DNA from 2 places in the Delftia sp. SD018 genome. Region 1 is predicted to be linked to the other one. Evidence: riboswitches for the same ligand, from Rfam matches in the RefSeq annotation. Region 1 holds a riboswitch; the other holds the start of a gene.
What was found. A riboswitch is a leader RNA that binds a small molecule or an ion and turns the genes downstream of it on or off. The one in region 1 is predicted to bind thiamine pyrophosphate.
Positions count from the first base shown of each region.

Region 2: another riboswitch for thiamine pyrophosphate. It lies ahead of INR38_RS24940 (long-chain fatty acid--CoA ligase); the one in region 1 lies ahead of thiC (phosphomethylpyrimidine synthase ThiC).

Region 1 covers NZ_JADDRN010000030.1:13,152-17,363, reverse strand. Annotated here, with positions in the region: gene thiC (phosphomethylpyrimidine synthase ThiC) at 91-2,034, opposite strand; TPP riboswitch at 2,300-2,425, opposite strand; gene INR38_RS23825 (nitroreductase) at 2,489-3,151, opposite strand; gene cysE (serine O-acetyltransferase) at 3,204-4,028, opposite strand; gene INR38_RS23815 (RNA methyltransferase) at 4,064-4,212, opposite strand, start outside.
Region 2 covers NZ_JADDRN010000033.1:49,586-53,797, forward strand. Annotated here, with positions in the region: gene INR38_RS24935 (acyl-CoA reductase) at 1-829, opposite strand, end outside; gene INR38_RS24940 (long-chain fatty acid--CoA ligase) at 826-1,944, opposite strand; TPP riboswitch at 2,012-2,103, opposite strand; gene INR38_RS24945 (hypothetical protein) at 2,132-3,880, opposite strand; gene INR38_RS24950 (DUF418 domain-containing protein) at 3,981-4,212, opposite strand, start outside.

The DNA.
Region 1 (4,212 bases):
GCGGTGTTTATTTGACCAGTCCAAGGCTGGATCGACTATAGGGGAAATATCAGCCTACACGGTGCAATCCCGATCAGGAGTCAGCGGATTTCAACGCGCCGTCGTATCGCTGCTGGCCGCCACGATGGGGATATAGAACTCTCCGCCCGCGCGGTTGAATTCCTCGGCCTTGGCCTGCATTCCGGCGGCAATGCCTTCCTGCTCGGCCACGCCCTTGGCAGCGGCGAATTCGCGCACTTCCTGGGTGATCTTCATGGAGCAGAACTTGGGGCCGCACATGGAGCAGAAGTGCGCCACCTTGGCGCTGTCCTTGGGCAGGGTTTCGTCGTGGTAGGCCTGGGCGGTGTCGGGGTCCAGGCCCAGGTTGAACTGGTCCTGCCAGCGGAAGTCGAAGCGGGCCTGGCTCAGCGCGTCGTCGCGGGCGCGGGCGCCGGGGTGGCCCTTGGCGACGTCGGCGGCGTGGGCGGCGATCTTGTACGCGATGATGCCCTGCTTGACGTCGTCGCGGTCGGGCAGGCCCAGGTGTTCCTTGGGCGTGACGTAGCACAGCATGGCGGTGCCGAACCAGCCGATCATGGCCGCGCCGATGGCGCTGGCGATGTGGTCGTAGCCGGGGGCGATGTCGATGGTCAGCGGGCCCAGGGTGTAGAACGGCGCCTCGTGGCAGTGCTTGAGCTGCTCGGTCATGTTGGCCTGGATCATGTGCATGGGCACGTGGCCGGGGCCTTCGATCATGGTCTGCACGTCGTGCTTCCAGGCCAGCTGGGTCAGCTCGCCCAGGGTCTTGAGTTCGGCGAACTGGGCTTCGTCATTGGCGTCCGAGGCGCTGCCGGGGCGCAGGCCGTCGCCCAGCGAAAAGCTGACGTCGTACTGCTTCATGATGTCGCAGATGTCCTCGAAGTGCTCGTACAGGAAGCTCTCGCGGTGGTGGGCCATGCACCACTTGGCCATGATGGAGCCGCCGCGCGAGACGATGCCCGTGCGGCGCTGGGCCGTGAGGTGAATGTAGGCCAGGCGCACGCCGGCGTGGATGGTGAAGTAGTCCACGCCCTGCTCGGCCTGCTCGATCAGGGTGTCGCGGAAGATGGGCCAGGTCAGGTCCTCGGCAATGCCGCCCACTTTCTCCAGCGCCTGGTAGATGGGCACGGTGCCGATGGGCACGGGCGAGTTGCGGATGATCCAGTCGCGCGTGGTGTGGATGTTCTTGCCGGTGGACAGGTCCATCACGTTGTCCGCGCCCCAGCGGATGGCCCAGACCAGCTTCTCGACCTCTTCCTCGATGCTGGAGGTGACGGCCGAGTTGCCGATGTTGGCGTTGATCTTGACCTTGAAGTTGCGCCCGATGGCCATGGGCTCGATCTCGGGGTGGTTGATGTTGGCCGGAATGATGGCGCGGCCGCGCGCCACTTCGTCGCGCACGAACTCGGGCGTGATGATCTTGGGGATGGCGGCGCCCAGGCCGTTGCCGGCCAGGCGCGCCTCGCGCGCGGCGTCCTGCTGGTACTCGGCCATCCATTCGCGGCGGCCGTTCTCGCGCAGGGCCACGTATTCCATCTCGGGCGTGATGATGCCCTTGCGCGCATAGTGCATCTGGGTGACGTTGCCGCCGCTCTTGGCGCGGCGCGGCTGGCGCTGCAGCGATGCGGCCTCGGCCCGCAGGCGTGCCACGCGCTCGTCTTCCTCGCCGCGCTTGCCGCCGTCGTCCAGGGCCTGGCGCAGGCGGCCGGCGTAGTACTCGCTGTCGCCGCGCGACTCGATCCAGGCATTGCGCACGCCCGGCAGGCCGCTGCGCACGTCGATGGCCACGGCCGGATCGGTGTAGGGGCCCGAGGTGTCATAGACGCTGACCTGCTCGCCATTGGTCAGCTGGATATCGCGCACGGGCACGCTCAGGCCGGCATGCAGGCTGCCTTGCAGATAGCTCTTGGTGGAGGCCGGGAACGGCTTGCGCGACTGCGCCAGCAGGTCGGAAAAACGCTGTGCGTCTGGAGCTTCGCCGGCTGCGGGGGTGAAGATGGAATCGGGAGCGTTCATGTCGGGTTCCTTGCGTTCAAAGCGTCGATCAACAACGCTCCGGGAACCGGACACTCCTTGGGCTGTGCCAAAGGCCGCGCACCGGGCTATGCCAGTGTGGGCCTGCCAGGGCCGTATGGCCTTGGCCCCTGGTTGCCACGCACGCCAAGGCGCACGAGCAGCCTTGGTTGGCAAGGGTCGATGTGCGTTGGATGGTGGCCTGCCTGGCCGTTGCGGCCCTGCGTGTATCCGCCGTGGCGGACTTCCATCCTCTGACTTCGGCCCCGCTTCAGGGTCCCGCTCTTCTTCCGCCGGTATCAACCGGATCAAGTTCGTCGGGTTCGCCGCCTGGCCCATGCAGCGCATGGACCGGTTGGCATCTCAGTGCATCAGCACACCCCGGAGCAGAGCGCAGTATAGGGGATGGCAAGGCGCCCTTGCCCTGCGGGTTTGCCCAGGGGCCTGAAAGCCCTGCTCAGTCGAAGCCGCGCATCTGTGCCCATTCGGCCACCGGTGCGCGCGTGGCGCGCCAGCCGTTGATGGGGGCATCCTTGTCCTCGTAGCCCAGCGCAATGCCGAAGGCCACGTGGTAGCCCTCGGGCAGCGCCAGCGCCTGGGTCACGGCGTCGTTGTAGCGGCGCCAGAAGCCCTGGGCGCAGGTGGCCAGGCCATTGGCGCAGGCCAGCAGCATGAAGGACTGCAGGTAGATGCCCAGGTCCACCCATTGCGGCAGGCCCATGCGCTCGTCCACCGCCACGATCAGGCCCACGGGCGCGCCGAAGAACTGGCCGTTGCGCGCCAGCTGCTCCAGCCGCGCGGGCTTGTCGTCGCGCGGAATGCCCAGCGACTGGTACAGCTCCTCGCCATTGGCAAAGCGCCGGCTGCGGTAGGGCTCCCAGAGGTTGGGCGGGTAGGACAGACCGGGCTGGGCGTCCTGGGGCTCGGCTTCGGCAACGGCGGTGAGCAGCTGCTGCAGCGGCTCGCCCGTCAGCGCCAGCACGCGCCAGGGCTGCAGGTTGCCGCCCGAGGCCGCTTGTGCCGACTGTTCCATCAGGGAGCGCACCAGGGCCGCATCGGGCGACTGGGGCAGGAAGGCGCGCACGGAGCGGCGCGCATGCAAGGCCTGTTCAACGTTCATGCTGGTCGGAGTCTCCGGTCTTCTTGGGGATCTTTGGTGATCTTCTGCAGGCCTACTTGCCCATGATCTGGTCGATCTTGTCCTTCTGGAAGGCCTGCGGGCGCTCGGACTCGCAGGGCACGCAGTCGCCCACCTTGCTGCCGGCCGAGAGCTTGGCAATGGCCTCCCACAGCAGCGCAATCTGCTGCTCGTGCGCGGCCGCGCCATCGCTCAGGCCGCGCATGGCCTGGGCCACGGGGTCCATTTCCTGGGTGATGCCGTAGGCCGTGAACGGCTGGGGCGCGGCGGCCGACGGGACCTTGATGGACTCGGCCTTGGCCGATGCCAGGTCGTGCTCGGTCACATCAGCGCTGTGGCCGTTCTTGCTGGCGATGATGCGTGCCGGAATGCCCACGGCCGTGGCGCCTGCGGGCACGGGCTTGATGACCACAGCATTGCTGCCGATCTTGGCACCGTCGCCCACCTCGAAGCCGCCCAGCACCTTGGCGCCCGCGCTGACCACCACATCGCGGCCCAGCGTGGGATGGCGCTTGGCGCCCTTGTACAGCGAGGTGCCGCCCAGGGTCACGCCGTGGTAGATGGTGCAGCCGTCGCCGACCACGGCCGTCTCGCCGATGACGACGCCCATGCCGTGGTCGATGAAGACGCGCTCGCCGATGACGGCGCCGGGGTGGATCTCGATGCCCGTGAGCCAGCGGCCGATGTGCGAGATGAAGCGCCCCAGCCACTTGAGGCCATGGTTCCAGCACCAGTGCGCCGGGCGCTGCAGCCAGATCGCATGCAGACCCGGATAACAGGTGATGACCTCCCAGGTGCTGCGTGCCGCAGGGTCGCGGTCGAGGATGCACTGGATATCGGAGCGCAGGCGGTCAAGCATCTAGGGGCTGGTTATTGTTGACAAGACCGCTCAGTCTAGCGTTTCGGTGGGGTGCTCTGCAGCATGGCCTTCGCAACACCGCGCAGGATGTGGATTTCCTCGGCGGTCAGTTGCGAGCGGTTGAAAAGCTGGTTGAGGCGCGGCATCAGCTTCTTGGGTGCGGCCGGATCAAGAAAGCCGATAT
Region 2 (4,212 bases), on a different contig from region 1:
AGCCCAGCTTGTGGCCGTGCAGCAGAAAGCGCGTGGTCACGGGCAGGCGCTGGCGCAGTGCCTGCAGCGTCTGGTTGCCGCCGTAGGCGAGCACGGTGTCGGCCTCGGCGTGGAGCGCGGCGGCTCCACCGCCATCCACGCCATCGGCGCCATCCGCCCCATCCACACCCCCCGCACCGCTCCACCACACCACGGCCAGACAATCGGCCAGCAGCGGATGCACCTCGGCCAGCAGCCGTGCGAACCAGCCCGCGAACAGCGGCTCGGCGCTGGCCAGCTTGCCAATGGCGGGCGCCTTGACCAGCAGGCCGCAGACCAGGCTCCACAGGGACAGCGCAGGCACGTTGCCGGCCCAGCTGTGCATCAGCAGGTCAGGGCCGAAGGCACGCACCGCGCCGCCCTTGGGCGCGGGCTGGAAGCCGTCGAGCACGGCCGGGTTGGCAAAGTCCTCGGCCACGAAGCGCCGCAGCTGGGCGGCGCGAAAGGTCTTGAAGAAGCCCGTCAACCCCAGGCGCACCATGTCGGCGTCATAGCCGCTGACCACGGGCAGCCAGGCCTCGGCCTGGCGCCGATAGGGATCGCTGCGGTCCAGCAGGCGGGCGATGGCGCGGTCGATGGCGTCGATGATCTCGGCCACGGGCATGGCCCTCAGGTGGCGGTCGGCGGCACGGCGCACATGGGCTGCCAGCGCATGCATCTGCGGGCCGGTCAGCAGGGGCACGGAGACTTCCAGCCGCACGCCGCCGCGTTCGAAGGGCAGCACATGCCACTGCACCTCGTCCTCGCGCAAACCAGGCAGGTAGCCGGCCGTGATCCGCTCGATGTTCATGCAGCAGCGGCCTTCACGAATTCATCGACCGCCAGCGAGCAGCCCTTGGCCGCTGCGCCCTCGGCACGCCCCAGCAACAGGAAACCGCTGTTCTCGCCATGGCCGGCCCACAGGCCCACGTCCTCGGTGAGGATGGTGGTGACCGCGTTGTAGTTGGCCAGGTCGCAGTGCACGAGAATGCCGCGCTCGCCGGGAGCCACGCTGCGGCCGGTGACGGGTTCGACCAGGCGCGAGCGTATCCAGTGCGGCCCCGACTTGACCGAGGGCAGCGTGGCATTGCCGTCGTCATAGAACTGCGTGCTCAACTCGGTCATGCCGTACATGTTGATGCAGTGGCTGCGCGGCACGCCCAGCAGCCGGGACAGGTCGGCGTAGAAATCCTCCAGCGGCAGCTCGCGCGACTGGCCCTTGTAGCCGCCCGTGTCCAGGATGCGGCTGCCTGGCGGCAGGCAAAAGCTGCGGCCCTGCTCGCGCAGCGCATCCATCACATGCACCAGGCTGAAGCTGGCGCCCAGCAGCGCATAGGGGCGGCCGCTGCGCTCGGACTCCTCCAGCACGGCGCACAGGCCGGGCATGTCCAGTCCTTCGGGGGTGAGGAAGTAGCGGCTGTCGGGAGTGCCGAATTCCGTCTTGGCCAGCGCCAGGTAGTGGGCCAGCGAAGAGTTGGGCATGGCCTGCTCGTCGGGGAAGAGGATGCCCATGGGCAGGCGCTCGTGCCCGGCCATGAAGCGCTGCGCGAAGTTGCGCGTCATCGACGCATCGTAGACATCGAGCGCGGGATGGAAGTGGCGTCCGCGCGCGGACAGTCCCTTGGCCTGGCCCGTGGTGCCGCTGGTCATGAACACGCGCTCCGCGGGCGAGGCCGGCTCGCTGCGCAGCTCCATGGCCTTGAACGCGTCAATGGGCACGGCGGGAATGTCGCTCCAGGTCTTCACATTGCGCAGCGTGGCGCCGCGCCGCTGGCAGAAGCTGCGAAACGGCGCATTCGATTCGTATTGGTAGGCGAACAGCCGCAGGGCCAGTGCGTCGAACTGCTCGTCGGTGCAGCCGTCCATGGCGATGAATGCAAGCAGGTCTGCGACCAAAGAAGCCGCCTGGGGCCGGGCCTTGTCCATGGAATTCCTTCGAGAGCTGGGACGTGATGCTCCGAAGGCTCCCCCGCCCGTGGCGCATGGGCGGCCACGCAGGGGTGCAAGCTCTTCTTCCGCCGGAATGACCCGGTTCAAGTTCTCGGGTGTGGATCTCAGCACTGGCGTGCACCCCGGAGCGGAGGGCTATCTTACAGCAGGGTCACCAACCCCGTCAGGCCAGCAGGCGAACCCCAAAACCCAGCAAGGTCGCGACATACAGCAGCATCAAGGCCTTGCCCAGCACACCACTGTTGGACCAGAAGTGGCGTGCCACGGCGAAGTCCCAGGCGCCATCGCGCACCTGCAGCTGCGGCAACCGCGCCAGGATCTCGCGCCTGAACGCGGCCTCGTCGAACAGGGGACTGCCATTGAGTCGCAGGGGAATGGCGCGAAGGCCCATCCACAAATGCTGGCGCGTGCAGGTGACGCGACTGGCATCGAATTTTCGGGTCCTGCGTGCCATGCGTACCGCGATCCGATGCCCGTCCGTGGCTATGCGCATGGTCTCCAGCTGCTTGAGCTTGCGCCAAAGCCATGCATACAGACACAGCGGCAACACAGCCAAAAGCACCAGCAGGACACCGAGCATGCCCGTTGGATCGCACGATTTGTCCGGACCGCAGTCGCGCTGGTGCAAAAGCGGCAAGAACCAGTAGACCATCCCTCCTGCAACCAGGCAATGCAGAACGCCAACCATGGCAAGCGCACGCCTGCGCTTCACGGTGCTGCCCGCAAGCGCCGTGACCGAAGTGACCAGCGGCTTTCCTTCCGAGGTTTGAGAAGCCTGCGCGGCGTGCTGGGACGGTGAGGAAACCACGACCGCGCTGGAGGCTTCGGTGTCGCCCACTTCCTGCCAGCGCTTGCCGCCCAATTGGCGCAATTCCCCCGCCTTCCAGGCAAGCCACAGTCCCAGAGCCATCAATACCCCGATGCTGCCCAGCAGGAACGAAGGCAACCGCCTGCCCCATTCATAGGACGAGCGGGCAGACGCCAGTTCGCCGCGGAATGCAGCATCCCCGAAAGGCTCCAGCACGCGGCCGTCCAGATCCACGCGATGGACGGTGAATTGGGTCATGTCCGGCAGCAACAACTCCTGACCCACCATGGCGATGGCGTTCGGGTCCTGGTCGGGCGAAAGCGGCATCACCCGGTCAGGCCTCAACTGGGAATCCATCAACAGCAGATCTGCTCCCCGCATGCTCGAGTCTGCCACCAGCACCCATAGACGCTGCTGGCCATCCAGCTGCATGGCGAACGGGAAGCGGCGCCCGGAACGCAGGCCCGCATATTCCACGGGAAATACGGCAGGCGCGGCCTGGGTGCTCTGTGCCGTATCGATTTGCGCAATCTGATGGCGGTTGGTATTGGCCACCCACATGCGCTCGCCTACCTGCAGCGTCTGATTCGGAAAGCGCAGGCCTTCGCTGTAGGTCTTGAGCAGCACATAGGCTTGCGCTGCACTGGAAGCGGCGTCGCGCTGGTAAACGAGAACGCGGTGATTGGATGCGTCGGAGACCACAATCTGCGCTTCATCGGCCGTTACCCGCATCCAGCGATAGCCACCGCGTGTGGACAAATCGGGCAGATCCAGCGCCACGCAGCGCTGCATTGCCAGATCGCAGCGATGCACACGTCCCTGGTCATGCGCCCAAAGCGTCTTCTCGCCAATGAACTGAAGGCTGCTGACCGATGGGGTCAAACCCAATTGCGCCAACTCCAGACGCTGCAGGCGTGTGCCCTGCCGATCAAACTGATGCAAAGCGCCATGGCTTTGAATCCACACTGTATTGCCTTGGATTGAGGGAAGCCTGGGGCCCAATGGGTCGGGCAACAGCCAACCCCGAAAGACAAAGGCCAGGATCAACAGGCATTGCAGCCCGATCACAGCCCTGAGCCATTTCTTGTAGACCGCCTCAGCCATTGAATCTCCCCCATTTTTGAATGGGGGCAAGTGTAGACAAACAAGGCATTGCGGCCATCAAAACGATGGCTTCATTCGAGCGCAATTTCCAGACTGTGGATCAATCCAGTGCCGTCAGCCGTCGCATCACCCACTCCACAGGCCCCTGCGCCACCTTCCTGCTCCAGGCCCAGGCGGCCAGGCTGGCGATGATCACGTACAGCGCGGCGGCCACGGCCACTTCGCGCAGGCTGCGTGATCCGTCCAGCGCGCCCATGGCCTCCAGCAGGCCCATGCCGATGAGGATGTGTGCCAGGTACAGGGTCAGCGTCATGCGCCCGGCCGGCAGCAGG